DNA from 3 places in the Rahnella sp. PD12R genome. Region 2 is predicted to be linked to each of the others. Evidence: riboswitches for the same ligand, from Rfam matches in the RefSeq annotation. Region 2 holds a riboswitch; each other region holds the start of a gene.
The links. Region 2 has a riboswitch for thiamine pyrophosphate ahead of thiC (phosphomethylpyrimidine synthase ThiC). Riboswitches for the same ligand answer to the same signal wherever they lie in the genome.

Region 1: linked by a shared signal. The riboswitch ahead of thiB (thiamine ABC transporter substrate binding subunit) and the one ahead of thiC (phosphomethylpyrimidine synthase ThiC) in region 2 are both predicted to bind thiamine pyrophosphate.
Region 3: linked by a shared signal. The riboswitch ahead of thiM (hydroxyethylthiazole kinase) and the one ahead of thiC (phosphomethylpyrimidine synthase ThiC) in region 2 are both predicted to bind thiamine pyrophosphate.

The regions. Positions count from the first base shown of each region.
Region 1 is NZ_JAHTMS010000006.1:312,644-323,366, forward strand. It holds gene thiQ (thiamine ABC transporter ATP-binding protein ThiQ) at 1-381, opposite strand, end outside; gene thiP (thiamine/thiamine pyrophosphate ABC transporter permease ThiP) at 365-1,975, opposite strand; gene thiB (thiamine ABC transporter substrate binding subunit) at 1,951-2,934, opposite strand; TPP riboswitch at 2,978-3,232, opposite strand; gene sgrR (HTH-type transcriptional regulator SgrR) at 3,273-4,934, opposite strand; gene sgrT (glucose uptake inhibitor SgrT) at 5,036-5,221, shown strand; gene KWG64_RS14335 (MFS transporter) at 5,482-6,645, shown strand; gene leuD (3-isopropylmalate dehydratase small subunit) at 6,706-7,308, opposite strand; gene leuC (3-isopropylmalate dehydratase large subunit) at 7,319-8,719, opposite strand; gene leuB (3-isopropylmalate dehydrogenase) at 8,721-9,812, opposite strand; gene leuA (2-isopropylmalate synthase) at 9,815-10,723, opposite strand, start outside.
Region 2 is NZ_JAHTMS010000020.1:6,374-17,096, reverse strand. It holds gene rpoC (DNA-directed RNA polymerase subunit beta') at 1-2,501, shown strand, start outside; gene thiH (2-iminoacetate synthase ThiH) at 2,742-3,920, opposite strand; gene KWG64_RS24470 (thiazole synthase) at 3,917-4,696, opposite strand; gene thiS (sulfur carrier protein ThiS) at 4,700-4,900, opposite strand; gene KWG64_RS24460 (HesA/MoeB/ThiF family protein) at 4,881-5,645, opposite strand; gene thiE (thiamine phosphate synthase) at 5,638-6,291, opposite strand; gene thiC (phosphomethylpyrimidine synthase ThiC) at 6,288-8,252, opposite strand; TPP riboswitch at 8,398-8,524, opposite strand; gene rsd (sigma D regulator) at 8,605-9,114, opposite strand; gene nudC (NAD(+) diphosphatase) at 9,213-9,998, shown strand; gene hemE (uroporphyrinogen decarboxylase) at 10,070-10,723, shown strand, end outside.
Region 3 is NZ_JAHTMS010000001.1:783,248-793,970, forward strand. It holds gene KWG64_RS03575 (glycoside hydrolase family 127 protein) at 1-1,187, opposite strand, end outside; gene KWG64_RS03580 (MFS transporter) at 1,214-2,608, opposite strand; gene KWG64_RS03585 (AraC family transcriptional regulator) at 2,895-3,722, shown strand; gene KWG64_RS03590 (GntR family transcriptional regulator) at 3,813-4,499, shown strand; gene KWG64_RS03595 (hypothetical protein) at 4,560-4,733, opposite strand; gene KWG64_RS03600 (hypothetical protein) at 4,785-5,405, opposite strand; gene KWG64_RS03605 (hypothetical protein) at 5,619-6,467, shown strand; gene thiD (bifunctional hydroxymethylpyrimidine kinase/phosphomethylpyrimidine kinase) at 6,474-7,274, opposite strand; gene thiM (hydroxyethylthiazole kinase) at 7,271-8,080, opposite strand; TPP riboswitch at 8,115-8,216, opposite strand; gene KWG64_RS03620 (RidA family protein) at 8,270-8,617, opposite strand; gene KWG64_RS03625 (PhzF family phenazine biosynthesis protein) at 8,808-9,599, opposite strand; gene KWG64_RS03630 (transcriptional regulator) at 9,626-10,333, opposite strand; gene KWG64_RS03635 (GNAT family N-acetyltransferase) at 10,519-10,723, shown strand, end outside.

The DNA of each region.
Region 1 (10,723 bases), on a different contig from region 2:
CGGCAGACGCTCCAGACAGTCTTCCAGCCCGACCTGCCGGGCGATTTCCTCTAATGCCTGCTTTTGCTGTGCACTGAGTTTCAGCCCCGGATGCAGCCCCAGCCCCATGTTCTGGCGTACGGTCAGATGCGAGAACAGATTGTTTTCCTGAAACAGCATCGACACCGGACGTTTCGCCGGGGGCGTTGCGCTGTGATCGGCACCGTTCAGTAAAATTTGCCCGCTGACCGGCGTCAGAAAACCCGCCACCAGGCTGAGCAGGGTACTTTTCCCCGCGCCGCTCGGGCCGAGGATCGCCACACGTTCACCCGCCGCGACGCGCAAATCAAAGCGCATCGGCAAATGCTCGTACAGGTAGGTCAGTTTATTCAGCGTCAGCATGGCGGCCCGGCAATTTCTCAATCAGGGTAAATAACAGGAAGCATAGCAGCAGGAGTAAAAGCGCCGTGACCGCACCGTCCTGGCTGCGATAGGAACCTATCTGCTGATACAGATAAAACGGCAACGTGCGGAAATTCTCATTGCCAAACAGCGCTATTACGCCGAAATCCCCGAACGACAGCACGCACGCGAACGCCAGTGCCTGCGCAATCGGGCGTTTCAGCGCACTGAGTTCGACGCGGCGCAACCGCTGCCAGCCGTGCATATCCAGCGAAAGGCACAGCGGATTGTAGCGTTCGGCCACGTCGCGCATCGGGTTATCCAGCACTTTTAAAGCGTAAGGCACGGCCATCAGTGCGTTGGTTAAAATGACCAGCGGCCACGGCGATTGCGGCAATCCGGTGGTGTCACCGAGCAGCAGGAAAAAGCCCGTGGCCAGCACGATGCCCGGCATCGCGAGGATCAGCATACCGCTGAGATCCATTGCCTGCGCCCAGCCATTTTTCTGGCGTAAACGCAGCTCGCGGCTGCTCCACAGCAACATCATCGTCATCAACACGCACAATAATCCGCTGCCCAGCGCGATACGGACTGACGTCCATAAAGCCTGCCACAGCGCGGGCTGTTGCAGCACGCTGACGGCGGCGCGATTTATACCATCGATAACCACGGCCAGCAGCGGCGGCAGGATCAGCAGTAAAGCCAGACCAATCAGCAGACCGTCGGTAATGCGGCGCAGCGGGGAATCGTCCGGATTGCGCCAGCGCTGAGCCTGCGTTTGCCCGACCGGCAGCGCCTGACTCAGTTTCTGACTGAGCAAGACCAGCGCCAGACAGCAAAACAGCTGGATCAGCGCCAGCGTGGCGGCACGGCCTAAATCGTAGTCGTAACTCAGCGCCTGAAAGATCGCCAGCTCAATGGTGGTCGCCTGCGGGCCGCCGCCAAGGGAAAGGACGGTCGCAAAGCTGGCGAAACAGAGCATAAAAATCAGCGCCGCCGCCGGGAAAATCTGACGACGCAGCGCGGGCCATTCGACAAAGCGAAACTGCTGCCACGCGTTCATCCCCAACTGAGCCGCCAGCTGACGCTGCTCAACTGCGATATTTTCCAGCGCCTGCAATAAAAGACGGGTTGCCAGCGGCAGATTGAAAAATACGTGCGCCAGCAAAATGCCCTGTAAACCGTACGGCGAAAAATGGTAATCCACGCCCAGCCAGCCGCAAATCTGCGACAGCCAGCCCTGTCTTCCGTATACGCTGAGAATGCCGAACACCGCGACTAAAACCGGCAATACCAGCGTCATCGCGCACAATCGTAATAACAACTGACGGCCGGGAAAACGGCGGCGGAAGAGGGCACGTGCCAGCAAAATGGCGGGCAGCACCGAGCAGAGCGCCGAAAGCAGCGCCTGCCAGAAAGTGAAGCGGATAACGTGCCAGAGATACGGATCCTGCCACGCGGACGCACCGCTCATTTGTGGCGCATGACGCCACAGCGAGCCTAATGCCAGCGCGGCGACCAGCAGCATCGCCAGTGACGCCACCGCGCCCGGCCAGAGCCAGCGGGGGATCAACGGCTGACGGCGTTCTGCCATGCCTGAATCCATTCGCTGCGGTGAGAAGCCACATCCTGTGCGCTGTATTGCAGGGATTTTGCCGGTACGGTCAGCTGTTTAAAGGCATCAGGCAGTGGCGTGCTGATCACCGGATACATCCAGTTGCCGGTCGGAATGACTTTCTGGAAATCTTCAGTAGTGATGAATTTCATGAACTGTTCAGCCAGTTTTGGCTGTTTGCTGCTGGCCAGTTGGCCCGCGACTTCCACCTGCATGTAATGACCTTCGGTGAAGTCAGCGGCGGCATAATTGTCTTTCTTCTCTTCGACAATGTGATACGCCGGAGAAGTGGTGTAGCTCAGCACCAGATCGCTTTCGCCTTTGAGGAACAGGCCGTAAGCCTCGCTCCAGCCTTTGGTGACGGTCACGGTTTTCGCCGCCAGTTTTTGCCACGCTTCAGGCGCTTTGTCGCCATAGACTTTTTGCATCCACAGCATCAGGCCGAGACCCGGCGTGCTGGTGCGCGGATCTTCGTAAATCACTTTCCATTTCTGGTCGCTGTTGATCAGCTCATCAAGGCTTTTTGGCGGGTTTTTCAGTTTGTTTTTGTCATACACGAACGCGAAATAACCGTAGTCGTAAGGCACAAACGTCGTGTTATTCCAGCCACCCGGCACCGTCAGTTTAGCATCGGTTTCCGGTGCTTTGGCAAACAGGCCGGTTTGCTCAGCCGCCTGCAACAGGTTGTTATCCAGACCGAGCACCACGTCCGCTTTCGTGTTTTTGCCTTCCATCCGCAGACGGTTCAGCAAAGATACGCCATCTTCCAGCGCGACATATTTCAGTTCGCAGCCGCACTGTGCCTCAAAGGCTTTTTTGATCGCCGGGCCGGGGCCCCAGTCGGCAGAGAAGGAATCGTAGGTATAAACCGTCAGAACGGGTTTTGCAGCAAAGGCAGGTGCAGAAAGTAACAGCAGGCAGGACAATAATTTTTTCAACTTTGCGCTCCAAAAAAGAAAAGGGGCAAAGGATTTTGAGTGAGCATTGCACAGTCTCAAATCCCTCCGCCGGGGTTAACCGGATCAGGTTCGACGGGTATCAGGTCTCAGCCATATTTAAACGTGCTGCGCGTGTGTAGATCGGGCGTCGTGCAGTGCCCGAAATGCTCACGTACTTTGTGTACGCTCCGCTTTCTGTGCGCTGGACTTCACCCGCTGAACACGCGCTCGCGGCGTTTAAAAATCGAGGTCATTCTTTATTACAAAAGAAGTCACTCGGGCACCCCGTTGAGAACGGATGTCATTCTAGAGATTAACGGCGCAATGCGATAGTCCGATTAGCTGTCGGGCGGCGCGAACCAGGCAGATTTGAAGTCGAACCAGCCGAGGGTGTTCATCCGCACGCCGCGCATACTGCGCTGGCCTTGCAAAACCAGCCAGTGATGGAACAGCGGATGAATATGATGGCTGGCGATCTGCTTCTGACTCCAGTCGGCAATCGAGAGCTTTCCGGCGTGCCATAACGCGGCGTCTTCATCCATTGTTTGCGGGAAGCAATACGCCAGCAGCGGCAGTTCGTAGAACGAGGCAAACAGCGAAAACTCCAACGGCAACGTGAAGTTGGCACTGCCCAGCCACAGATCGGTTTTAACGCCGCCGCGATACCACACCGCATAATCGACAATCTGAATCACCAGCTCAATGCCTTCTGCCGCCAGCAGCGGGCGCAGTGCATTGCAGATGGCGTGATGTTCCGAATGTTCGTTATAAAACGTCAGCGTGACCTGCGTGAGACCGTCAGGTTTGGGCGGGCGAGGCAGCAGCGCTTTATGATGCCAGCGCGGCAACAGGCCGTACGCCGGTGACCAGTAACGCTGGTAAACCGGCTCGGCGGCGTTGAGCAGCGCAATCGGATTGAACAAATCGCACAGCCACTGGCGCGTTTGTGCGTTTTGGCCGACCGGCGAACGCTGGTCGAAAAGCAGAAAATAACAACCTTCCTCAAGGCGGCTTTCAAGCTCACTCTTGCCGGATTCGTCAGCCTGAAGCTGGACGCCGGAATGCACCAGTTCCTCGCTGAGTTCAGGTAAAACCCAGATATTGACCTCATCGATCAGCGCCCGGAATCCAAAATATTCGTCAAACGCACGGATCCGCAGCTGCGTTTTCTGATTTCGTACCACGGCATACGGCCCGGTTCCCACCGGATGGCGGGCAAAATCGGGCAATGACTCCCATTCCTGCGGCAGGATTGTTGCGTGGATATTCCCGAACAGCCACGGTAGCCAGTGGTCGGGCGCGTTCAGATGGATGTCGATGACGTTTGGCGTCGGCGAGATCACTGAGACGATATTGCCGAATAAGCGGTGTGATTTGAGACGCGCGAAGGTGGTAATAATATCGGCCATTTCCAGCTCACGACCATGATGAAAATGAATGGCCGGACGCAGATAAAACCGCCAGTGCAGCGGAGATATTTCTTGCCAGTGATGGGCCAGATCGCCTTCTACTTCCCCTTTTTCCTCATTTATGCGCGTCAGTCCGCTGAAAATCTGTCGCGCGATGTGCGTTTCCGAGCGGCGTAACATAGTACCAGGCAGCAGGTTAAACAGCGGGCGATAGTACAGCACGCGCAGAATATGTTTACCCTGACGGAAGCTGCGCCCCAGCTGGGATAACAGCATCTGGCGCACCATGCTTTTATCGCCAACCAGCTGTACCAGCTGATCGATCCGGTCCTGTTCAAGCAGTTCTTCGGCGCGTTGTTGCTGGAGCGCCAGGCCGGTGTACAAAAAAGTCAGCTTTGACCGCTTACCGCGACCGGCTTCGGCATCCCAGCTGAGCCAGCCCTGATCCTGCATGGTGCTGAGCAGAGACCGCATATGCCGCCGCGAGCAGTTCAGGATTTCCGATAACGCCAGCAAAGTGGTTTCGGTTTCTTCACCGTGGCAGCTTTGCCACAATCTGATGAACTGCTGTTGCAAACGGGACGAGGTCATAAAAGAGGAACTCCGGAGGAAATCTCATCAATTTATCTTTCCTCATATTACCCCGATACTGAACTCCAACGAAAGCCAGTCATGAAGGTCAGGAGGTCATCATGAAAAACGCTCTAACTGCCCGTTTCTACCAGCGCTACTTTGCTGCCATCAGCAGAAATGCGGCCAGAAATCATGCTGACTGGCTGTCATGGGTTCCGGTGGAATACCGTTTAGACATTCTCTCCCGCCTGACGCAGTGGGACATCGCCTCGCAGGATGATGAACAATACCGCCGTCATTTATAACCCGCAGTTGCGGCCAGATTCGATTTTCTGAGTAATGGTGTAATGTCACCAGCCAGTGGGGTAACTCACTGGTTTTTTTCTATTGATTATCCCCTTCACACTTCGAGCCGCAGATGCGTTGGCCGCTCTTGCTCACCCGAATCACTGACTCATGTCAGCTCATCGGGATTCGCGCGATTGCCGCCTTCCTGCAACTCGAATTGTTTTGGGTATACACTGTATGTTTCGTTGTAAGACTTTCATTTCTCAGGGATGGCGTTATGTCTAAACCTCGTATTAATGCAATTTATGTCACCTTTCTGGTGGTGTCCTTGCTGTGTGGTGTCGCGGGCGCGTTGCAGGCGCCGACGCTTAGCCTGTTTCTGACCAATGAAGTGAAAGTCCGGCCGATGTGGGTCGGTTTCTTTTATACCGTCAACGCGATTGCCGGGATTGCGATCAGCTTTCTGCTGGCGAATCGTTCGGATAACAAAGGCGACCGCCGCAAGTTGCTGATGTTTTGCTGCCTGATGGCCATCGGCAACACTCTGGTGTTTGCTTTCAGCCGTGATTATCTGGTGCTGATTACCGTCGGGGTTTTGCTGGCAGCCATCGGGAATGCGGCGATGCCGCAGCTGTTTGCGCTGGCGCGCGAACACGCCGATCGTTCATCCAGCGAAGTCGTCATGTTCAGCTCAATGATGCGTGCGATGCTCTCGCTGGCGTGGGTGCTGGGGCCGCCGCTGTCATTTATGCTGGCGCTGAATTACGGTTTCACGCCGATGTATCTGAGTGCGGCCGCGGTGTTTATCGGCAGCATACTGATGATTGCGTTTTTCCTGCCGTCCGTGCCACGCCTCGAACAGCCGGTGGATGAAAAAGTCGTGCCGGTCAGCGCGTGGCGGAACAAAGATGTCCGTCTGCTGTTTTTCGCATCATTGCTGATGTGGACGTGCAATATCATGTACATCATTGATATGCCGCTGTATATCACCAGCGAGTTAGGTTTGCCGGAAGGGCTGGCGGGCTTGCTGATGGGAACGGCGGCAGGGCTGGAAATCCCGGCGATGCTGGTGGCCGGCTATCTGGTCAAACGTTTTGGTAAACGCAAACTGATGCTTTACGCGGTGGCGAGCGGGGTGATTTTCTATGCCGGTCTGGTGGCGTTCCCGTTCAAAGCCGCGCTGATGATCCTGCAACTGTTTAACGCGATTTTCATTGGTATCGTGGCGGGTATCGGGATGCTGTATTTTCAGGATCTGATGCCGGGGCGCGCCGGTTCGGCGACCACGTTATTCACCAACAGTATCTCGACCGGCGTGATTTGCGCAGGTTTGCTTCAGGGCGTGATCGTGGAGAACTTTGGCCATTATCCGGTGTATTGGGCGGCGACCGTTTTGGCGGTTCTGGCGCTCGGCCTGATGTGTAAAGTCAAAGACGTCTGACCGCACTGAAAAGAAAAACCCGCGAAGTTCGCGGGTTTTTTTACGCCTGAAACATGGTCATCAGTGCATAAATGCAGGCTGATTTTTCTCGTAGCCGGAGATGTTCTCTTCGTGCTGCAAGGTCAGGCCGATGCTGTCCAGACCGTTAATCATGCAGTGACGGCGGAAGCTGTCGATGACAAACGGATAGCTTTTGTCCCCGGCTTTCACGGTTTGCGCTTCCAGATCCACTTCGAACTGAATGCCTTCGTTGTCTTTCACCAGCTGGAAAAGCTCGTCAACTTCCGCTTCGCTCAGCGTGATGGGCAGCAACTGGTTATTGAACGAGTTACCGTAGAAGATATCGGCAAAGCTCGGTGCGATGACCGCGTGGAAACCGTAGTCGGTCAGTGCCCACGGCGCATGTTCACGGGACGAGCCGCAACCGAAGTTTTCGCGTGCCAGAAGAATGCTCGCGCCTTTGTAGCGCGGTTTGTTCAGCACGAAATCCGGGTTAGGCACCTGACCGGCGTCGTCCAGAAAACGCCAGTCATTGAACAGATGCTGGCCGAAACCGGTGCGGGTCACTTTCTGCAAAAACTGTTTCGGGATAATCGCATCGGTATCGACGTTTGCTGCATCCAGCGGAACCACCAGACCGATGTGTTGGGTAAATTTAGCCATGGTGTTTTCCTCAGTTCAGTTCACGGATATCAGCGAAGTGGCCGGTGACCGCTGCTGCGGCAGCCATTGCCGGGCTGACCAGATGCGTGCGTCCGCCACGGCCCTGACGGCCTTCGAAGTTACGGTTGCTGGTAGACGCGCAGCGTTCGCCCGGTTCCAGACGGTCGTTGTTCATCGCCAGACACATGGAGCAGCCCGGCAAACGCCATTCAAAACCGGCTTCGATGAAGATCTTATCCAGACCTTCTTCTTCCGCCTGCGCTTTGACCGGACCGGAGCCTGGCACCACAATCGCCTGCACGCCGGTCGCTACTTTGCGGCCTTTGGCAATAGCTGCGGCGGCGCGTAAATCTTCGATACGTGAGTTGGTGCAGGAACCGATAAAGACTTTGTCGATGGCGACGTCGGTCAGTTTAATGCCCGGCTGCAAATCCATATACGCCAGCGCTTTTTCAGCGGAAGCGCGTTCTACCGGATCGGCAAATGAAGCAGGATTTGGGATCACCTGATTAACGGCCATCACCTGGCCCGGGTTGGTGCCCCAGGTCACCTGTGGGGCAATTTCAGAGGCGTCCAGCGTCACGATGGTGTCGAACTTCGCGCCGTCTTCGGTTTTCAGGGTTTTCCAGTATTCTACCGCGGCGTCCCAGTTCTGCTCTTTCGGCGCAAACTGGCGGCCTTTCAGATAAGCAAACGTGGTTTCATCCGGCGCAACCAGACCGGCTTTTGCACCCATTTCAATCGCCATATTGCACAGGGTCATACGACCTTCCATGCTCAGCGCTTCAATCGCTTTACCGCAGAATTCCACCACGTGGCCGGTACCACCCGCACTGCCGGTTTTACCGATAATTGCCAGCACAATGTCTTTCGCCGTGATGCCCGCAGGGGCTTCGCCGGTGACTTCAATCTTCATGGTTTTCGCGCGGCCCTGTTTCAGGGTTTGCGTCGCCAGAACGTGCTCAACTTCAGAGGTGCCGATACCGAAAGCCAGTGAGCCGAACGCGCCGTGCGTGGCGGTATGGGAGTCGCCGCACACGATGGTCATGCCCGGCAATGTCATACCCTGCTCAGGGCCGATGACGTGAACGATGCCCTGGAACGGGTGGTTCAGGTCATACAACTGCACGCCAAATTCCGCACAGTTTTTGATTAATTCCTGCATCTGAATGCGCGCCATTTCGCCGCTCGCATTGATGTCTTTGGTTTGCGTGGATACGTTGTGATCCATGGTCGCAAAGGTTTTTCCCGGCTGGCGCACAGGACGACCCATCGCGCGCAGGCCGTCGAATGCCTGCGGAGAGGTCACTTCGTGAACCAGATGGCGGTCTATATATAACAATGGCGTTTCGTTTTGCGCTTCGTAAACCACGTGAGCATCAAACAATTTTTGGTACAGAGTCTTGGCCATGTTATGCCCCTTCTTTCACAAAGCGGGCAATAATGTCGCCCATTTCACTGGTGCCCAACGCCTGCTGGCCGTTCGCCAGATCGCCGGTGCGGTGACCTGCTTCCAGCGCTTTATTCACGGCCTGTTCGATTGCATTTGCCGCGTCATCCGCGCCCAGGCTGTAACGCAGTAACAGGGCCGCAGACAGGATTTGTGCAATCGGGTTAGCGATGTTTTTACCGGCGATATCCGGTGCAGAACCGCCTGCCGGTTCGAACAGACCAAACGCCTGCTCATTCATGCTGGCAGAAGGCAACATGCCCATAGAACCGGTGATCATCGCGCATTCGTCAGACAGGATGTCGCCGAACAAGTTGGAACACAGCAGCACGTCAAACTGGGAAGGATCTTTAATCAGCTGCATCGTCGCGTTGTCGATGTACATGTGGCTCAGGCTGACATCCGGGTAATCTTTCGCGATTTCGTTAACCACTTCGCGCCACATAATCGAGGTCTGCAACACGTTGGCTTTATCGATGGAGGTCACTTTGCTGCGGCGTTTACGCGCAGATTCAAACGCGATACGTGCAATACGTTCGATTTCAAAGCGGTAATAGACTTCGGTATCAAACGCTTTTTCGTGCTGACCCTGACCTTCGCGGCCTTTCGGCTGACCGAAGTAGATACCGCCAGTCAGTTCGCGTACGCACAGAATGTCGAAGCCTCTTGCGGCAATGTCGGCACGCAGCGGGCAAAACTCTTCCAGACCCTGATAAAGACGGGCAGGGCGCAGGTTACTGAATAATTTGAAGTGTTTACGCAGCGGTAATAATGCGCCGCGCTCCGGCTGATCGTTAGGTGGCAAATGTTCCCATTTCGGGCCGCCGACGGAGCCAAACAGAATGGCATCAGCTTGTTCGCAACCCGCAACGGTAGCTTCCGGCAACGGGCTGCCGTGTTTATCGATGGCTGCGCCACCGACGTCATATTCGCTGGTCGTAATTTTCAGGCCAAAACGCTGACGCACTGCGTCCAGAACTTTATAGGCCTGGGCCATAACTTCAGGGCCAATTCCGTCTCCGGGTAAGACGGCAATATGATGGGTCTTGCTCATGTTCACACCGTTTCCTGATTATTTTGAATGTTGTTGTATTGCTGACTTTCCTGCTGCAAGCGTTGTTTTTCAATCTCAACTTGTTTGCTGCGCCAGATGTTGTTCAGTACGTGCACCATCGCTTGTGCGGAGGATTCAACGATGTCTGTCGCCAGACCCACGCCGTGGAAGCGGCGGCCATTAAAGGAGACGACAACGTCGACCTGGCCCAGTGCGTCGCGGCCCTGGCCTTTTGCACTCAGCTGGTATTTGACCAGCTCAATCTGGTAGCCGGTGATGCGGTTGATGGCCTGATAGACAGCATCAACCGGGCCGTTGCCGGTGGCGGCTTCGGTCATGATTTCTTCGCCACAGACCAGATTCACAGACGCCGTTGCGGTGATTTTGGAGCCTGACTGTACGCTGAAGTTATCCAGACGGTAGAATTCCGGCTCTTCCTGCTGCTTATTAATGAAGACCAGTGCTTCTAAATCGTAGTCGAAAACCTGACCTTTTTTGTCGGCCAGCTTCAGGAATGCGGTATACAGATGATCCATGTTGTAATCGGATTCTTTATAGCCCATTTCTTCCATACGATGCTTCACGGCCGCGCGGCCGGAGCGGGAAGTCAGGTTCAGCTGAATCTGGTTCAGACCGATAGATTCCGGGGTCATGATTTCGTAGTTTTCGCGGTTTTTCAGCACGCCGTCCTGGTGAATACCGGAGGAGTGTGCGAACGCGTTAGACCCGACAATCGCTTTGTTGCCCGGGATTGGCATGTTGGTGATCTGGCTGACAATCTGGCTGGTGCGGTAGATTTCTTTGTGATTGATGTTGGTGTGAACATTCATGTATTCCGAACGGGTGCGGATTGCCATGATCACTTCTTCCAGCGCGGTATTCCCGGCGCGTTCGCCGATACCGTTCAGCGT
Region 2 (10,723 bases):
TTGGTCGCGCCATCCTGTGGATGATCGTGCCAAAAGGTCTGCCGTTCTCTATCGTCAACCAGCCTCTGGGCAAAAAAGCTATCTCCAAAATGCTGAACACTTGTTACCGCATTTTGGGCCTGAAGCCGACCGTTATTTTTGCTGACCAGATCATGTACACCGGTTTTGCTTACGCTGCCCGTTCAGGCGCGTCAGTAGGTATCGATGACATGGTAATCCCTGCGAAGAAAGCAGAGATCATCGAAGAAGCAGAAACCGAAGTTGCTGAAATCCAGGAACAGTTCCAGTCTGGTCTGGTAACTGCTGGCGAACGCTATAACAAAGTGATCGACATCTGGGCTGCGGCCAACGAACGTGTTGCTAAGGCAATGATGGAAAACTTGTCTGTTGAAGACGTCGTCAACCGTGACGGTGTTGTTGAACAGCAGGTTTCCTTCAACAGTATCTTTATGATGGCCGACTCCGGTGCGCGTGGTTCTGCTGCACAGATTCGTCAGCTGGCCGGTATGCGTGGCCTGATGGCTAAGCCGGATGGTTCCATCATTGAAACGCCAATCACCGCGAACTTCCGTGAAGGTCTGAACGTACTCCAGTACTTCATCTCTACTCACGGTGCTCGTAAAGGCCTGGCGGATACCGCACTGAAAACTGCGAACTCCGGTTATCTGACCCGTCGTCTGGTTGACGTGGCACAGGATCTGGTTGTTACCGAAGACGACTGTGGTACACACGAAGGCATCATGATGACTCCGGTCATCGAAGGTGGCGACGTTAAAGAACCACTGCGCGAACGTGTATTGGGTCGTGTAACTGCAGAAGATATCCTCAAGCCGGGTACGGCGGATATTCTGGTTCCACGTAACACCCTGCTTCACGAGAAGACGTGTGATCTGTTAGAAGAGAACTCTGTCGACAGCGTGAAAGTACGTTCAGTCGTAAGTTGCGAAACTGACTTTGGTGTGTGTGCAAACTGCTACGGTCGCGACCTGGCACGTGGTCACATCATCAACAAAGGTGAAGCGATCGGTGTTATTGCAGCACAGTCCATCGGTGAACCGGGTACTCAGCTGACGATGCGTACGTTCCACATCGGTGGTGCGGCATCTCGTGCGGCTGCTGAATCCAGCATCCAGGTGAAAAACACCGGTACCATTAAACTGAGCAACCACAAGCACGTTAGCAACTCTAACGGCAAACTGGTTATCACTTCCCGTAACACTGAGCTGAAATTGATCGACGAATTCGGTCGTACAAAAGAAAGCTATAAAGTGCCTTACGGTTCCGTGATGGGCAAAGGTGATGGCGCATCTGTTAACGGCGGCGAAACCGTTGCTAACTGGGATCCGCACACAATGCCAGTTATCAGTGAAGTGAGTGGTTTCATTCGCTTTGCCGATATGGTTGATACTCAGACCATTACCCGTCAGACAGATGACCTGACCGGTTTGTCCTCTCTGGTTGTTCTGGATTCTGCAGAACGTACTGGTAGCGGTAAAGACCTGCGTCCGGCACTGAAAATCGTTGATGCTAAAGGCGACGACGTATTGATCCCAGGTACTGATATGCCTGCTCAATACTTCCTGCCAGGTAAAGCGATCGTTCAGCTGGAAGATGGTACTCAGATTCACTCTGGTGACACCCTGGCGCGTATTCCTCAGGAATCCGGCGGTACCAAGGACATCACCGGTGGTCTGCCACGCGTTGCTGACTTGTTCGAAGCGCGTCGTCCGAAAGAGCCTGCAATCCTTGCTGAAATCAGCGGGATCATCTCCTTCGGTAAAGAAACCAAAGGCAAACGTCGTCTGGTAATTTCTCCGTTAGATGGCAGCGATGCTTACGAAGAAATGATTCCAAAATGGCGTCAGCTGAACGTGTTCGAAGGCGAAGTTGTGGAACGTGGTGACGTCGTATCCGACGGCCCTGAATCTCCACACGACATTCTGCGTCTTCGTGGTGTTCACGCGGTTACCCGCTACATCACCAACGAAGTGCAGGAAGTTTACCGTCTGCAAGGCGTTAAGATTAACGATAAACACATCGAAGTTATCGTTCGTCAGATGTTGCGTAAAGGCACCATCGTTAGCGCTGGTGGCACAGACTTCCTGGAAGGCGAGCAGGCAGAAATGTCTCGCGTTAAAATCGCTAACCGTCAGCTGGAAGCTGAAGGCAAGATCACGGCAACCTTTACCCGTGACCTGCTCGGTATCACCAAGGCATCCCTGGCGACCGAATCCTTCATCTCTGCTGCGTCGTTCCAGGAAACCACGCGCGTTCTTACCGAAGCGGCTGTTGCCGGTAAACGTGATGAACTGCGTGGCTTGAAAGAGAACGTTATCGTTGGCCGTCTGATCCCAGCCGGTACCGGTTACGCTTATCATCAGGATCGTGCACGCCGTAAAGCCCAAGGCGAAGTGCCAGTTGTACCGCAAGTCAGCGCGGATGAAGCAACGGCCAACCTGGCTGAACTGCTGAACGCAGGTTTCGGTAACAACGACGAGTAATCGTCCGCTGTCGAAACGCTTAAAACCGCTCCTTCGGGGGCGGTTTTTTTTTGCCTGAAATATCGATGCGCTGGATTTATGGACACAAAGAAAAGAGGAGCCGGAACAGGAAACTGGACGATAACCTGTACCGGCTGGTTGGAAGCAGCGCCGGGATGCGTGGCGCTGGCCGGCTGCGATGATGCAGCGACAACGGCACGGTAACCTTCCCGGCGTGCAGGCGCGAGGGGCAAAATCGCTTTATGGAATATGCATTCCCGAGAGATTATTGGGTTGCAGTCTGGCGACATTTTCCTGCGGCGCACGCCCCAAAAAACTGTCCCAGTCTTTCCATACCGGCTGCAATCCGGCCTGCGTTAAGGCCGCCGCTACCTGCTGCGGTGAGCGGTTATCATGTGGCGCGAATTGTTCCAGTTCCGGATGATCGTCTGCGTAACCGCCCGGCTGTGTTTTGGATCCGGCGCTGACCGTGTTGATCGCCAGAGGAATGACGTGATCGCGGAAATACGGTGATTCGCGTGTCGACAGGGAAAGCTCGACATCCGGCGACAGCATCCTGAAAGCGCAAATCAGCTGCACGAGCTGGTTTTCCTCCAGTAACGACGCCGGTTCGATTCCGCCGGTACATGGGCGCAATCTCGGAAATGCCACCGAATAGCGGCTTTGCCAGTAGGTTCGTTGCAGATAAAGTAAATGCTCGGCCACCATATAACTGTCAGTTCGCCAGTTTCCGGAAAGCCCGAACAACGCTCCGAGCCCGATCTTATCGATTCCCGCACGTCCCAGCCGGTCAGGGGTTTCCAGCCGCCAGAAGAAATCCTGTTTTTGCCCGCGCAGATGATGCAGCGCATACGTCGGCGCGTGATAGGTTTCCTGATAAACCAGAACACCGTCCAGCCCCAAAGTTTTTAACTCAGCGTACTCTTCCTGCGGCAGCGGCTGCACTTCAATCATCAGCGAATCAAAATGACTGCGGATAGCAGGGAAATGCCGGCGGAAATAATCCATACCGACTTTACCTTTATGCTCGCCCGTAACCAGCAACAGGTGCTTGAAGCCCAATGCATTTAGCGCCTCACATTCAGCACTGATTTCCTCTTCATCCAGCGTTTTACGTTTGATCTTATTACTCATCGAGAAGCCGCAGTACGTACATTCGTTGGCGCAAAGGTTGGAGAGATAAAGAGGCGCAAAGAAATTCACAGTGTTGCCGAAACGCTGGCGCGTGAGTTGTTGCGCGCGCTGCGCCATTTCTTCGAGATAGGGCAACGCAGCCGGAGAAATCAATGCCATGAAATCATCACGGTCGATCTTGTTCCTGCTCAGCGCCCGCTCAACATCGCCGGCCGTTTTGCTGTTAATTCGCAGGGAAATATCGTCCCAGTCGAGCGTTGACCAGACATCGGTAAAGTTGCTCATAAGGTTGCCTGCGGGGAAGTCAGAAAACCGGTCAGCGGGCTGGATGCGCTGGCGTGCCGTTGCCGCCCGCCTAACCCGCTTTGGCGGGCAAGAACGCCCGCTTCAACGGCCAGCCGGAAAGCTGTCGCCATGGAAACCGGATCACGCGCAACTGCAATGGCCGTATTCACCAGCACGGCGTCCGCGCCCATTTCCAGCGCCTCAGCGGCCTGACTGGGTGCGCCGATACCGGCATCAACCACAACGGGCACCCGCGCCTGTTCGATAATAATTTGCAGAAACTCACGGGTTTGCAGCCCCTGATTAGAGCCAATCGGTGCGCCGAGCGGCATCACTGCCGCGCATCCGGCTTCTTCAAGACGCTTGCACAGCACCGGATCAGCACTGCAATAAGGCAAAACGACAAACCCTTGTTTCACTAGTATCTCTGCGGCTTTCAGGGTTTCGATAGCATCGGGCAGCAGGTATTTCATGTCTGGATGGATTTCCAGTTTGACCCAGTTTGTGCCCAGCGCTTCGCGGGCCAGTTGAGCGGCAAACACCGCTTCTTCTGACGTTTTTGCCCCTGACGTATTGGGCAACAGGCGCACGCCAAGTTGCTGCAAAGGCGAAAGAATATCATCGCCACCGCGCCGGAGATCGACGCGTTTCATCGCCATCGTCACCAGTTGAGAACCGGATGCCGCCAGCGATTGCTGCATCACAGACGCGTTGGCGAATTTTCCTGTCCCGGTGAAAAGGTGTGAGGTAAACGTAGCATCAGCAATTTTTAACATGTTTCATCCTCCGGCAATGGCCTGAAAGAGCAATACCTGATCGCCATCTTCCAGCAGGTGGGCAGGCCAGTTATCACGCGGAATTATGACCTGATTGACCGCAAGCGCGCTGCCCGCAGGGTTCAGATCCAGCAGGTTGAGCAGGGTAAACAGCGTCAGCGGCCCGGCGAAATGATGGGGTTCATCATTGACATGAATGTTCACGATGGCCTCCGCAAACAGAACAGGCAGATGAACGGGCGAGTTGCAGGGAACGCCAGTTTTGCGTTTTTCCGTCGAACAACCGCAGCTTTCCGCTAAGAGAACTCGGCAAACCCGCCAGTATTTTCAGTGTTTCCAGCGCCTGCAGGGTACCGATGGTTCCAACGACCGGCCCGAGAACGCCGGATGTCCGGCAATTGCGTTGTACGGTTTCCTGATCCGGATACAAACAGGCATAGCAGCCATGGAGGTAGGGCGCTTCGATGACCAGAAGCTGGCCGCTGAATCCGACCGCGCTGCCGCTGATCAAGGTTTTGCCCATATTCACACAGGCTTTATTTACCGCGTGGCGGGTTTCCATATTGTCGCTGCAATCTAAAATGATATCGGCATTGCTAACGGCCCGAAGCAGCGCATCTCCTGCGAGCCGTTCCGAAATGGCAACAACTTCACAAAGTGGATTCAGGCGCAGCAGCTCGCGTTTCGCCAGGCTGGCTTTCGGCTGATCAAGATCTGCGGTACGGTACAGGATTTGCCGCTGAAGATTGGTAACGTGGAGCTGATCATCATCAGCCAGAAATAACGTCCCGACACCCGCCGCTGCCAGATAAAGCGCTGCCGGCGAACCCAGCCCGCCGAGCCCGACAATCAGCACTTTTGCCGCCAGTAACTTTTCCTGCGCCTGCGGGCCGAATTCTTCCAGCATCAGTTGACGGCTGTAGCGCATAAAGGCTGCGTCGTTAAGCATCTTCCGGAACCTTGCTGGCGCACAAGGCCAGCAATTCTGCGGTGGCTGCGCGCCAGTCTGCTGCCTGCGTGATAGCACTGACGACGGCAATACTGCCGACGCCGCAATCCAGTACCGACGGCGCACGGTCAATACTAATCCCGCCGATGGCGACTGTCGGGAAGCTGCCGTTCAGCTGCGTAATATGTCGGGCTAATTCCGACAAACCCTGCGGTGCTGACGGCATATCTTTGGTCTGCGTCGGGAAAATATGGCCGAGTGCGATATAAGACGGATTGACCGCCACGGCACGCGCCAGTTCCTCATCGTCGTGCGTCGATACGCCCAGACGTAAACCGGCATCAAGAATGGCCTGTAAATAGGCGGTATCCAGATCTTCCTGGCCCAGATGCACGCCGTACGCCTGATGTTTTACTGCCAGACGCCAGTAATCGTTGATAAATAGCCGTGCGTCATATTTTCGCCCCAGTGCAATGGCGTCGATAATGGCGGGTTCGACGTCTTCATCGGGTAAGTCTTTCACCCGCAGTTGCAGCGTTTTAACGCCCGCATCCAGCAGACGGGCAATCCATTCGACAGAATCAACCACCGGATATAACCCCAGATGAAAAGGAACGGACGGGAAAGTTTTAACGGGCTGATTCATTTACTGATCTCCGGAGTGGAATGGCTGGCAGGGTGATAAAGCTCGCTGCCGCGCGAACGGAATTCCGCAGACATTTGCGCCATGCCGGATTCCACGAGTTCGATGGGCTGGGCTTTGGCTTCCAGCGCAGCGGCGTAATCGCGAACTTCCTGAGTGATTTTCATGGAGCAGAATTTCGGCCCGCACATTGAACAGAAGTGTGCGACTTTTCCGGATTCCTGCGGGAGGGTTTCGTCGTGATAAGCGCGGGCGGTAGCCGGGTCGAGCGCGAGATTGAACTGATCTTCCCAGCGGAATTCGAACCGCGCTTTAGACATGGCGTTATCCCGGATTTGTGCGCCCGGATGGCCTTTCGCTAAATCTGCTGCGTGCGCCGCAATTTTGTAGGTAATCAAACCCTGTTTAACGTCTTCTTTATTCGGCAGGCCAAGGTGCTCTTTTGGCGTGACGTAGCACAGCATCGCGCAGCCAAACCAGCCAATCATCGCGGCGCCAATTCCGGAGGTGAAGTGGTCATAACCGGGCGCAATGTCGGTTGTCAGCGGCCCGAGCGTATAGAACGGCGCTTCGTGGCAATGCTCGAGTTCTTCCGTCATATTGCGGCGGATCATCTGCATCGGCACATGCCCCGGCCCTTCGATCATCACCTGCACGTCATATTCCCAGGCGATTTTCGTCAGTTCGCCCAGCGTGTGCAATTCTGCAAACTGCGCTTCGTCATTGGCATCCTGAATCGAGCCTGGGCGCAGGCCATCGCCGAGAGAAAGCGAGACATCATAAGCGGCGCAGATTTCGCAAATCTCACGGAAATTCTCATACAGGAAGCTTTCGCGATGATGCGACAGGCACCATTTCGCCATGATTGAGCCACCGCGCGAAACAATACCGGTCAGGCGTTTGGCGGTCATCGGCACGTAACGCAGCAACACGCCTGCGTGAATGGTGAAGTAATCCACACCTTGTTCCGCCTGCTCCAGCAGGGTGTCACGGAACATTTCCCAGTTCAGGTCTTCGGCAATGCCGTTCACTTTTTCCAGAGCCTGATAAATCGGAACGGTGCCAATCGGAACCGGGCTGTTACGCAGGATCCATTCACGGGTTTCATGGATATAGCGGCCGGTGGAGAGATCCATAACGGTATCCGCCCCCCAGCGCGTTGACCACACCAGCTTTTCAACTTCTTCTTCGATAGAGGACGTCACCGCTGAGTTACCGATATTGGCGTTTACCTTCACCAGAAAATTGCGGCCAATGATCATCGGCTCGGATTCCGGGTGATTGATGTTGGCGGGGATAATAGCGCGACCGGCGGCCACTTCCTGGCGAACAAATTCGGCGGTGATATTCGCGGGCAGGTGCGCCCCGAAGCTTTCACCGGGATGTTGCTGGCGCAGGACTTCTCCGCGGATCCGCTCACGCCCCATGTTTTCGCGAATAGCAATGAATTCCATCTCAGGGGTAATCATGCCCCGTCGCGCATAATGCAGCTGTGTGACATTTTTACCGGCAATGGCTTTTCGCGGGCGCGGAAGATGTTCGAAGCGTAAATGATCCAGCCCTTCGTCGGCCAGGCGCTGCTGAGTAAAACCGGAGCTGACCTGCGGAAGTTCTTCGGTATCGGCGCGTCCGGCTATCCAGCGGGCGCGCAATTTTTCAAGACCGGTATGCACGTCGATGGTCGCAGACGGATCGCCATACGGTCCGGCGGTGTCATAAACCGGAATCGCTTCGTTTTCTTCAAACTGCGGGTTGTCTTTTCCGCCGCCGACCAGCGTCGGGCTGAGCTGGATTTCACGCATAGGGACACGAATACCGGCGTTGTCGCCCTGAAGATAGATACGTCGGGAATTGGGAAAGGCTTCGCCCTGCAAGCTGTCGATAAATGACTGTGCCTGTGCGCGTTGTTCACGGCGGTTAGCGGGCTTTTTTTCGGATGTAACGGGTTTCTGGGTACTCGACATAGCAAATTCCTTGTGTTGTTTTCACGGCAAAAAGCGTGACAGAACGTAATGGAAAATTGCTTGTCTGGAGGTTTACGGCAGGAGTAAAAATGGGCGGTTGAACGCTGGCGGCCGTTTGCAGGCTGATGCCAAATCGCGCTAAACGCATAACATTACTCTTGTTCCCTTCGCGGGTACTAACCCGATCAGGTTCCGCGGATCCCGAATTAACGGTCTCAGCCTGGCATCATCTCCGCGAGGAAATTTTGCACGAGGCACTCCGACAAGAAGCCTCAATATAGGAGGCCGTTTTAAAAACTACAACCCTGAGCAGGGTTTTTATTGTGGCAACGTGTTGTGCAGAAGTAACACGTTACGCGGGTCTGGCAAGATGCTCTTCGTTTGCAGAAGGCAATTCTTTGCGACTTTCCGGATCAAAGGCCAGAATGATCAGTTGATCCTCAAGCTGAAAACGCGCATCCAATGCTTCACCCACATCGGATAATGCATAATGAAATGCGAAAGCATTGTCATCATCAATATCATTTTCGGTGTAACTGTCATGGAAAGCCATGATAGCTTCAGTATTGAGCTCGAGTGCAGGGTATATTTTCGCAGCCTGTAATTTTATCTCTGCACCTTCCACTTCATCGATGACCCGTTGATAAAGATGGAAATGACCGGCAGAAAGGTAATCCACCAGGTTATGGCAAAAGTTGTCCAACGCTTTTTCATTCAGCGGTGTATGTTTTTCTTTATTGGGTTTCAGGCCGACCAGTGTGCAGTAAGACACCAGCAATTCTTTACGCGCGTGCAGCCATTGATCCACTAACTCATTACTGCCACCAACGCGTTGGGTCAGTCTTTCCAGACGATTTAGCATGGTTGACTCCGTGAGCGAGAAAAAAGTAACCAAAGGTTACTAATATGTAAATATCAACCCCAGATTGTCAGTCTCGTCGAGGTTATGCAACAACAATTATGGAATTACAGATCACAGAAGAACATACCGGCTGGTGGGTAATCAGCTATGAGGGCAAGCTGTGGCTGCCCGAGGGTGAACTGCCGAATGGCAGTGCTGCGCAATTTTCTCTGACGGGCAAAATCGGGCGTCAGATTGGTGAATGGCAGGGCGAACCGGTGTGGATGGTACGTCAGGCGATGCACAACCACATGGTGTCTGCGCGGCAGATGCTCGATCAGGATCGCGGGCTATTCCAGCTGGTCGGGCGCGGTGTGCAGTTGTCGGAATTTTACCGTTCGCACAAATTCTGCGGCTACTGTGGTCACGAGATGCACGTCAGTAAAACCGAATGGGCCGCGCTGTGCGGGCATTGCCGTGAACGCTATTACCCGCAAATTGCGCCCTGCATTATTGTCGCCATCCGCCGTGGTGATGAGATTTTGCTGGCGCAGCATGTTCGTCACCGTAATGGCATCCACACAGTACTGGCCGGTTTCGTTGAAGTCGGGGAAACCCTCGAAGAAACCGTGGCACGCGAAGTGATGGAAGAGAGCAATATTCGCGTGAAGAACGTCCGGTACGTCAGTTCACAGCCCTGGCCGTTCCCGAATTCGCTGATGATGGCGTTTATGGCCGACTATGACAGCGGTGACATCGTGCATGATCCGAAAGAGCTGCTCAACGCAGGTTGGTATCGCTTTGATCAACTGCCACAGTTGCCGCCGCCGGGGACCATCGCCCGCCGGCTGATTGAAGATACGGTTGCGCTGTGCCGCGCAGAAAGCGATGAAGACGACGTGTAGCAGGAGTGTTGCATGCTAGAATGCCGCCAGATTATTTTCGGGCGGCCCGAATATTGAAGGAAAAAGACAGAATGAATGAGTTGAAAAATGATCGCTACCTGCGCGCCCTGTTACGCCAGCCTGTGGATATCACACCGGTCTGGATGATGCGTCAGGCGGGCCGTTATTTGCCAGAGTACAAAGAAACCCGCGCTGTAGCCGGTGATTTTATGTCGCTTTGCAAGAATGCGGAGCTGGCCTGCGAAGTGACACTCCAGCCACTGCGTCGCTACCCGCTGGACGCCGCGATTCTGTTCTCTGACATCCTGACCATTCCTGATGCCATGGGGCTGGGGCTGTATTTCGAAGCCGGTGAAGGCCCTCGTTTTTCTTCCCCGCTGACCTGCCGTGCCGATGTGGAAAAACTGCCTGTTCCCGATCCGGAAATGGAACTGGGATACGTCATGAATGCGGTTCGTACTATCCGTAAAAACCTCAAAGGTGAAGTGCCGCTTATCGGTTTTTCCGGCAGCCCGTGGACACTGGCGACATATATGGTGGAAGGTGGCAGCAGCAAAGCCTTCACAAAAATCAAAAAGATGATGTATGCCGATCCGCAGACTTTGCACCTTTTGCTCGATAAAGTGGCTGACAGCGTCATTCTCTACCTTAATGCTCAAATCAAAGCGGGCGCGCAGTCTGTCATGATTTTTGACACCTGGGGCGGCGTGCTGACGCCTCGCGAT
Region 3 (10,723 bases), on a different contig from region 2:
TTCGGATGGACTTCCAGCGGATTGACGTAGAAGAAATGTTTGCCGTCGAGCGCCATACCGGCAAGCACCGTGTTGTAAAGCGCGCGCTCCATGACATCGCCGTAACGGCTGTCGGCCTCGAGCTGCAACATGCGGTTGGCAAACATCATCAGGCCAATCGACGCACAGGTTTCGGTATAGGCCGTATCGTTGGGCAAATCATAATCCGACGAAAACGCCTCGCCGCTGCTCTGCGAACCGACAGAACCGGTGATGTACATCTGCCGCTGCGTCATGTTTTCCCATAAGCGCCGACAGACTTCACGTTTTTCCTGATCCTGACTCAGCCGCGCCAGATGCGCGACGCCAGCGTATAAATACACAAACCGCACGGCATGCCCGATCGCCGTGGTCTGCAACGCCACCGGTAAGTGTGCCTGGCTGTAGGCTTTATCCTTCACCATCCACGCCGGACCGTAGGTATTCCAGTGCGACGTTTTTCCGCGTTTTTCATACTCGATATCGTAGAAATGCGGCTGCGCACCGCGCTGTTCGACGAAATAACACGTGAGTTCGAGATAGCGCGTTTCGCCGGTTTCTTCGTATAAACGCATTAATGCCAGTTCAATTTCCGGATGACCGGGATAGCCGTGCAGTTGCTTTTCACCCGGTCCGAAAACGTCACCAATATGGTCGGCGAGCTTACACACGATCTCCAGCAAACGCGTTTTTCCGGTGGCCTGCGCGTAGGCGACGCCTGCTTCAATCAGATGTCCGGCGCAGTAAAGCTCGTGACATTCCGCCAGATTTTTCCAGCGCTGCTGCGGCTCTTTGACCGTGAAATAGGTATTCAGATAACCGTCCGGTTGCTGCACCGCACCGACCAGCTCAATGACGCGGTCAGCGGTTTCTTCAAGCTCCGGATCCGGCGTTTTTGCCAGTAAATACCCCACAGCTTCCAGCCATTTGGCGACATCGCTGTCCTGAAAAACCATGCCGTAAAATTCTCCGTCGCTCTGCCCGGCCGCGATACGGAAGTTTTCAATGGCGTGGCTCGGCTCTGCATCCGCCACTTCATCGTTCAACGCTTTCCACTGATACGGCACGACCACATCTTTCACCAGACGCTGGTATTCCAGCCAGAATGCATCGGAAATATTCACCTTGTGCAAAGGCACTTCTAAAGAATCAACCGGAGAAAAAGACATACAACCTCCTGAATCGTTATCGTCAGTTAAATTTTGGCCGCCAGCTCACGCGACATACGCGTCAGCAATGTGTTGTTGAGCTTGCAGAAAATCAGGGTGCCCGCCAGCAGCAGATGCATCGCCGCAGGCAGCAGGGTTTCGAGAAGTGTGATCCCGCCGAGCGAAGCTGCGGTCTGGTGATCCGCACCGGCCTGATAAGAAACCAGCACGAAGACCAGGCTGATGATCCCGGCGCTGGATGCCCACGCGAGTTTGATGAAGAAAAGGTTGAAGGCGAAGTTCATGCCGGAAGAACGGATGCCGTTTTTCCAGTGGCCGTAGTCGTCGGCGAACGCCATCAGGGAAAAGTGCAGCGGCAGCGTAAAGCCAAGAATGACGCAATGGACAAAAATAATACCCAGCCAGAGCGTCTGCCACTGTTCGCCCACCGGCACGAACCACAACAGCAGGGAAAACACCGCCAGCACCAGATTGGTCAGCATGTAGAGACGCACGCTGTCGATGAACTTTGTCAGTTGATTGACGATCACCGCCCCGAGAATCGACGCCAGCGTCACCATACCGAAGAACATCGAGGCGTAACCTGCGCCGCCTTTCAGCACGTACGTGATGAAGTACATATAACCGCCGCCGCGCAGGTTAAACACGTTGATCAGCAGGAAAGACATCAGCAATACCAGCAAAAGCTGGTCATTTTTCAGCATTCCGCGAATGTGCTCACGGACGCTGAACTGCCCGAGCAGCGCCAGCGGCAGGCGTTCCCGCACGGCAAAGAAGCACCACAGGAACATCACAACGGCAATCGCACACAGCAAACCGACGCCCTGCTGATAACCCACCGCCGCATTGCCTTTTCCCAGCACCTGCACCAGCCACGGCAATCCGACCGACACCAGAAAACCGGCGACGCCGCACAAGACAAAGCGCCAGGACTGACATGACATCACCTCGCGGTGATCTGTCGTCATGGTGTTGATCAGCGCGCAATACGGCACGTTGATCGCGGTGTAAGAAATGGACAGCAGGAAATAGGTGAAAAATGCGTAGGCAATTTTGGCATCACCACTGAAACCCGGCACCGTAAACGTCAGGAAACCGACAACGCCGATCGGCAGCGCAATCCACAACTGCCACGGGCGAAAACGGCCCCAGCGGCTTTGCGTCCGGTCGGCCAGAACCCCCATTAACGGATCGGAAATTGCATCAATGACGCGCAGTGAAATAAACAACGTGCCGACAATAGCAGGCGTCAGCCCGAATACGTCGGTATAGAAAAAGGTGAGAAAACTGCCAATGAGACATGTAATTATCGTGCCTCCGGCATCACCTAATCCATAGCCAATTTTCTCACTGACCGAAAGTTTGGCGTTTGCAGACACAATGGCGTCAGTGCCTCTTACAGGCGATGAGCCGGTATTCATAGAATCGGTTGGCATTGTATTTTCCTCGCTTTTATATCGTTATTTATAAGCTTCAGGAACGTATTAAATAAGGCTGAAATTGAATATCAGCCGGGAGATAAATAAGGTACGCCTTCAATCTGGCACAGGGTTCTCAAACCAACAAGAGGCGGATAAAGTAGTTAAACGGGACAATTCCGACTCACAGACAGAATCTGTGAAGCAGATCAACCCCTCCTGTCTGCCTGCTGGCAGAGCGCGTCCGCTGTGCTAATGTCAGCTATCTTCCGCCCGATGAGTGCCTGAAATGCTTTCATTTCCCGTTAATTATCCGGTTAAAGTTCAGAATGGCGGTTTGTTTATTTCCCGCGGAATGGGGACACATCCGACCCGGCAACTCAGTTCGCACGAGCTGATTTACGTTGTACGTGGCACGCTTTCCCTTCAGGAAGAAAATACCCGTTTTGATTTACATGAAGGAGAAAGTTTACTGTTATTTCCCGACAGGGAACATAAAGGCGTGACGACGTTTGATCCTGAGTTAAAGTTTTATTGGCTGCACTTTGATATTGTGAAAAACACGACAATAATTAAATCACAGCAAATTAATCCCTCTTTACAGCTGGATATTCCACAACACTGTAAGGTCAGAGATACCGAAACAGTGTTAACCCTGTTCAGATTATTTTTATATGAGCAGGAGCGCGGCGGAAATTCGCTGGAGCTGTTTCTGATTTTATTGTTGCAGGAAGTCTCCCGCGCCTGGCCTGAAAATGTGGCACCCGGCGGGCCGGGTGTCGCGCTCGCCTATAAGGCACGTGAGCTGATTACCACCCAGTATCATCTGCCGCTCGGCGCCTCTGAGCTGGCAGACCGATTACACTGCAACGCTGATTATCTCGGGCGGGTTTTCCGCCTGACGTTTCAGATGACGCTGACAGATGCGTTGCATAAACAACGGGTTGCGGCGGCCGAAAAGCTACTGCTGAGTAATACTGGCAATGTTGCGGATGTTGCCCGGCAGACCGGTTTTAACGACGTGGCCTATTTTCGTCGGGTTTTCCGCAAACTGCTGGGGATTACGCCAGCGGCCTATAAAAAACTCTATTGCCGCGAGCATATTAATTCCCAATAATTTGATAAAACCTTGCGCTAACAATCTCAAAATCCTGAGAAAACTCATGTTAGTATTATCTTCTCCTGATTCTGAAGACAAATTTAGCCCATGACAGACTCCTTTGAATTTCTCAGTAATGTGCCGGTAAATCAGCAGATTTACCGCACCTTGCGTCAGGACATTGTCACCTGTGCCATCGCACCGGGGGCGTTCCTGTCGGAGAAAGAAATTTCCACGCGTTTTAATGTTTCCCGCCAGCCGGTTCGCGAAGCCTTTATCAAACTGGCCGAAGCCGGGCTGGTACAGGTTCTGCCACAGCGCGGCACTTACGTGATGAAAATTTCTTCCAAACGGGTGGCCGACGGCCGTTTTATTCGTGAAGCCGTTGAAACCGCCGTCGTCCGCCGCGCCGCCATGGTCGCGACGGATAAAGATCTCGCGCTGCTTGAGCACAATCTTGAACGGCAGACGCTGGCGGCAAAAAGCCAGCAAACGCAAGAATTCCTGTTACTCGACGATGAATTTCATCGCACCATCGCGCAGATTATTGACTGCCGGCTGGCGTGGGAAACCGTCGAGCACATCAAAGCCACGATGGATCGCGTACGGTTTCTGACGCTCAGCAAGGTATCGCCGCCGGAAAATCTCATCGCGCAGCATTACGCCATTTTTGACGGACTGAAAGCGCACGATCCGGACGCCGCCGAAAAAGCCATCCGCATTCATTTACAGGAAATGATTTCCACCATTACGCCGATTGCAGAGCAAAACAGCGACTGGTTTGATGCGGAATAGACAGGGCAAAACCCTTTTCCCCGCGTTTTAGCGCAATGCCAGCGCGGGGTCCAACGCGTTTCAGGGAAGTTTGGTCCAGTCCTTCGGCGGATGGTAGAAGGCTTCCGGCGGACCAAATGCGCCAAGTTTATCGTCATCCAGACCGCTGTAGTTCTCTTCACAATATCTCAAATACCCAACGAGCATATCGACCAGCTCAAGCTGGCGTGGGGTTAACTGAACGGGCTTGCCCATACACTTTTCCTTATATTCAGACGGTGTAAATTGATGTTTATTGGAATTCTATTAAAGCGTTCTATTATTTAATTTCGAATTCATATATTCGCTTAACAGAAAATAATTTGACTCGCATTCCATCTTTCCGGCAAGTTGTGCCAATGGCGCTTCAGACATATAAAAGCGCATTACGTCCTCATTAACAATATCTTTTATTAAGAATCTCGATTTTTCTTTTTCTAAGAAATTATTTTGATCGAGCCTTTCAGCATAAGTCACCATAATACACAGACTAAAGTACAGCATTTGTCCTTTTAACGGGTGTGTCGGCGTTTTACGATAAAAATTTTCCAGCGCATTGATTTCAAGATTATTTTCTTCAAACCAGCAGGATTTCAACAAGAAAGCCGCCCGCTCCTGAGGCGGATTTTTAAGACAAAACACGTAAGCTGTTTGCTCAACCCCAGACTCAGCGGGTTTGTTTTTACGGTATTCATTGAATAACCATTTCCAGTTAAGCTGATTCTTTTCCGGTTGCAGTAAATTACGTCTGGCTTTGCGCTGCTGCCAGATAATATCACTGCGGCGAATACGTCTGATAATAAGCGGGGTCTTTAATTTATCAAAGACGGCATTCATGATGAGAACCGTCTCGTTAATTACCTTTTCATGTAACGTTAAATATTTCATTTTGTTTATCGCTCCCTGATTTCAATGAGCGATAGAATAATCCTGGCAAAATGAATCACAACGCAGCATGCGCGTTTTTACGAGACGGCTCGGGAAATTTCGTTATCAGGGCTAACGCAACCCGAAAAAGATGCCCGTTTTGCGGGGTAGCCCCAAAATTTGTATGACAACTTGGTGTAAGCTGTAAACCACATCAATATCGTGGATACTTTTATGCCTGCTACAGCCCCCCTGAAAAAAAGCTATTACAGCGCAGATCAGTCGCTGTCCCTGTCTCAGCTCGATGTCGAGAAAATCAGCCAGGTCGTGCGCGATCTGGACGTGGCTGAAAGCGAAAAAGAGCATTACGTCACGGGCTGGATGGGCCAGAACAGTGTGGTACTGGTGAGGAATTATCAGGACAAACGCGGGACGTCTAACGGAATTGTCATGTCACGCGGCAACCGTTACAAACTGACCATTCAGGCCATTACCTTCCGCATTCCCAAATTTCTGTTGTGGATTACGTTCCGCCGCAAGCCCCGTACCATGACCGTAATTGCTTACAACAAGCTGGGTGAACAGGCCACCGGTCTGCAACAGTTTATGCATATTCAGGAACCTGAGCTGAAAGAGCAGCTGGAAAGCGACTGGCGTGAGCTGAATGATTATCTTGGCATGGCCTGCTGGCAGATGGAGAATAATCAGCCGCTGTGGCGCAAGCTGCGTGAAGAAATCACGCCACAGTCGCTGCTGATGCAGGCGGAATCGGCGTGGTTCAGCGGCAAGAAGCTGCAAAAAGACGGTGAATGCGAAGGATTGTGGCTGCACGAGCAGTTTATCGGGCGTCGTACCGGCGAGCACGCGGCGCTGTTGCTGTCGTGGAAGGATGAGGAAAATCAGGATATCGCCAGCTACCGGTTTGAGCGGGTTTCGGCCACAAAGATTCGTGTGATGCTGCGACCGCGCAAAGAAGCAAAATTCTACCCGCTGAACCCGTTTGACGCCGTGCATCTGCAGGAGGCGCTGACGATGTATCACCAGGCAGAAGAGGCGCTGAGCGAAACACAGCGCCGCGCCTGAGCGGTTTTACCACCAGCGGTGAAAATGATGCACGGGCCCGATACCGTGACCGACTTCCAGTGAGCCGGCCTGCATCAGCGCCTGTTGCAGATAGTTTTTGGCTTCCCGCACGGTATCCGCCCAGTGAGTGTGGCGCGGACGTAACGCCGCCAGTGCTGCCGACAATGTACAGCCGGTGCCGTGCGTATGTCGGGTATTCACCCGTGGCGCGGTAAAACGCTCGCGTGAATCCGCCATAAACAGCCAGTCCGGGCTTTCTTCATCACTCAGATGACCGCCCTTCATCAGCACCGCTTCACATCCCATTGCCAGTAGCGCTTCGCCCTGTTCACGCATTTCTGCCTCATTCACCGCCACCGGGCATTCCAGTAAGGCAGCGGCTTCCGGCAGATTGGGGGTAATAATTGAGACCTGCGGAATAAGCAGACGGCGCACGGCATCAACGGCCTCCGGCAACAGCAGCGGATCGCCACTTTTTGCCAGCATGACGGTATCAAGCACCACAAAAGGCGGCTGATAATGCCTGAGCCTTTCGGCGACCACTTCAACAATCTGGCTGTTCGCCAGCATGCCGATTTTAGTGCTGTCGATTCGCACGTCGCTGAGTACGGAATCGAGCTGCGCGGCCACGAAATCCGGCTCAATGTTGTAAACAGACTGCACGCCACGGGTGTTTTGCGCCACCAGCGCAGTGATTACGCTGGTGCCATACGCGCCAAGCGCCGAGAAGGTTTTCAGGTCTGCCTGGATCCCCGCGCCGCCGCTCGGGTCAGTACCTGCGATGGTCAGGGCATTGATTCTTTTCATCCGATGTTTTCCCCGTTCAGCCACTCTTCGCGCATTAAATACAGGTTATCGAGAAACTCCGGCGTGAAGCTGCCCGGCCCTTTCACCACCGCGCAGGCGCGCTCACCGGCACAAGACATGACGCGACATGCCGCGGCAACGTTATCCAGACGTTTGCCAGGCAATGCGGCAAACGCCGCAACAACCGCAGATAACGAACAACCGGTGCCGACGATGCGGGTCATCATCAGATGTCCACCGGGAACTGACCAGCTGCGCTCGCCGTCGGTGACGTAATCAGTTTCGCCGGTGACAGCCACCACCGCACCGGTTTCCAGCGCCAGTTGCTGTGCAGCCGGTAAGGCAGACAGCGAGTCATCGCCGCTGTCTACGCCACGTCCGGACGCACTCAGGCCGCTGAGCGCACGGATTTCAGAGGCGTTTCCGCGGATGGCGGCGGGTGTAAGTTTGATGAGTTCGAGGCAAAACTCCGTGCGCCAGCTCAGGCCGCCGACGGCAACCGGATCCAGCACCCAGGGTTTTCCGGCCTGATTTGCCGCGTGAATCGCTGCGTGAATCGCCTCAGCATGAGGGCGGGTCAGCGTGCCGACATTAATCAGTAAGGCATCGGCCACCGCGCTGAACTGCGCGGCTTCGGCCGGGTCAGTCACCATTGCCGGTGAGGCACCGAGCGCCAGCAGGACATTAGCCGTAAAGGATTGCACCACATCGTTGGTCAGACAATGAACCAGCGGCGCGGAGGCACGAAGTTGTCGTAAAGAAGCGGCGGCTGTTGCGCCGGGAAACACGGAAGGTCGGGTATTCATAGTTCTCCCCACCGGCGCTAAAGAAGGCGGTATCGGGAGAGATACCTGACTTCCCTACGCTGGCATAATCCAGATCAGGTAATACGGGTAAAATCTCAGCCGTTCTTTTGCAGGAGCGGCACCCCGAGTCAAGGAAGCATTATTGGTGGCGAGCCTGAGAAGGTCAATCAGGATTTTTCGTACAGCGCGTTATTTCACCGCCGACGCAATAAGGTTAATTTCCAGTAAAACATCGACCAGAAGTTCCACGCAAACTGTTGTCCGGGCAGGATATGGCGCGTTGAAATGTTTTACATATGCCTCGTTAAAGGCTTTGAAATCTTTCTTATCGGTCAGGTAAACATTCACGGAAACAGCATCATCGAGCGTCAGGTTATATTCTTTCAGAGACCCGGCTATTTTCGAAAATACCAGATGAGTCTGCGCTTCAATTCCGGCGGGCGTTGTGCCTTCCGCAGTAATCGGTACTTCGCCGGAAACAAAATAAAGATCGCCGCTTTTACGGACTTTGGGAAAAGGTAAGGTTCCTGTGAGCATAATGAATTCCTCGGTTCAGACGTAAAATCAGAAGCTTGATATCAGCAACATGCCGTAGAAAATAAAGACGACCGCCAGCGTGATATAAACTATCCGTGAATCACGGGGATCCACAGGTTTGTTTTTTTCTGTCATATAAGCAACTTAGCTATTTGAAATAAATTAATTGAGAGTACTTAAGCGATAGATTTTAATTAAGATAAATAGTACCGCGCATATACAGCGCCGCTTTGCCGCTGATAATCACCCGGTCATTTCCGCTCATTTCACATTGCAGTTCGCCTTTACGCGCGCCACCCTGCCGGGCGGTCATCTGCACTTTATTCAGACGTTTCGACCAGTACGGTGCCAGTGAGGTGTGGGCTGAACCGGTTACCGGATCTTCATTCACCGCCACGCGAGGCCCGAACCAGCGGGAGACAAAATCAAAATCATCGCCCGGTGCGGTAACCACCACGCCACGGGTATCAAAAGCATTGAGTGCTGCGAAATCCGGCGCGAGGGCTTCCAGCGCGGCCGCATCTTCAATCACAATGACGATATCATCGGTTTTAAGCACCGCTGTGATCGGTGCTTTCAGCCCAAGCGCCTGAGTGAGTCCGTCTGGCAACGCGAAAGACTCCGGAGATTTTACCGGGAAATCCATGTGGAAAACCTCACCCTGGCAGGTCACCCATAAATCTCCGCTGCGGGTAGAAAACCGCAGTGATGCGGATTTATCGCCCAGCGCCTGGCTAATCACCCACGCCGTCGCCAGCGTGGCATGACCGCATAAATCCACTTCGGTGCCCGGCGTGAACCAGCGCAGCTCATAATGGTCGCCGTTTTTGACGAAGAAAGCCGTTTCGGAAAGATTATTTTCACGGGCAATATTGCTTAAAACGCTGTCATCCAGCCAGTGAGGCAACGGGCAAACAGCCGCCGGGTTTCCGCTAAAACTTTGCGATGCAAACGCATCGACCTGATAAATTGATAATTCCATTTCAGACTCCTCGCTGTGAATGACCACTATTCATCGCCGCCGGATTTCTTAATTTCATCCAGATAGTTGTAGATGGTGTAACGGGTAACGCCCAGTTTGCTGGCCGCCTTTTCAACGCCGCCTTTGACGATAAACATCCCGCGATCCTGCATAACCCTGACGGCTTCCAGTTTCTCTTTTTTATTCATCGGCTTACCCGCACACCCTGACTGAGACAGGGAAGAATCAATGATTTCTTCCATCATGGACTCGAGATCGGTTTGGGCATTTTGCGGCGTATTTTCTGAAGAATACTGTCTGAGCAGACGCCCGAGCGCCGCATGCGCAATTTCAACCTCACTGAGATCAACGTTGATACACAGGCTGGCAAATGCAACGCCCGCCGCATCGCGGTAAACCGTCGTAGCGCTTTTCAGTTTTGTCCCCTTCGCGGTCACTGTCGTGTAATCCGCAATAACCAGCGGTTCTGAGGATGGAGAAGCCGCATTCCGGGCGTTGAGAAGACCGGCGAACCCTAAATCACCGTCCGGGCCGCTGAACATGGAATCCCCCACCGCCCGGCCGGAAACGTGACCATTGGCGATTTTCAGCACGGAAGACGACGGATTTGTCAGGTCATGAACCACGATTTCAGTATTGTTGCCGATGGCCGCCGCGAGAGCATCCACGGAGGCGAAGAGCGTTTTCAGAACGAGTGCTCTTTCGGCTGCGGCTTTTGGAGGAATTTTGGGCATGAGTACTGGAGTCCGGCATTGCATTTGATACGAACACAATATCAACCGAATGTTGAAATATCAATTTTTTGTTGATTAATTTACGCCCGCACCACAAACCAAATTGAACTCCCGTAAACTCGCTGGCAGTATGGCTCAGTGAAGTGAACGTACTCTGCCCTCATCTTTTCAAAGGAATTCACTCTTTGCCACCAGCACTCAACATCCGCCCTTACGAAGAAGCCGACCGTCCTTTTTTGCGCACGCTGTATCTGGCATCGCGCAAACATACCTGGACGTGGATGGAAGACGATTTTCAGCTCGAAGATTTTGACCGCGCAGTAATGGGCGAAACAATACTGGTTGCCGAACGTGACGGGCATCTGCTCGGATTCGCCTCAATTTTTACGC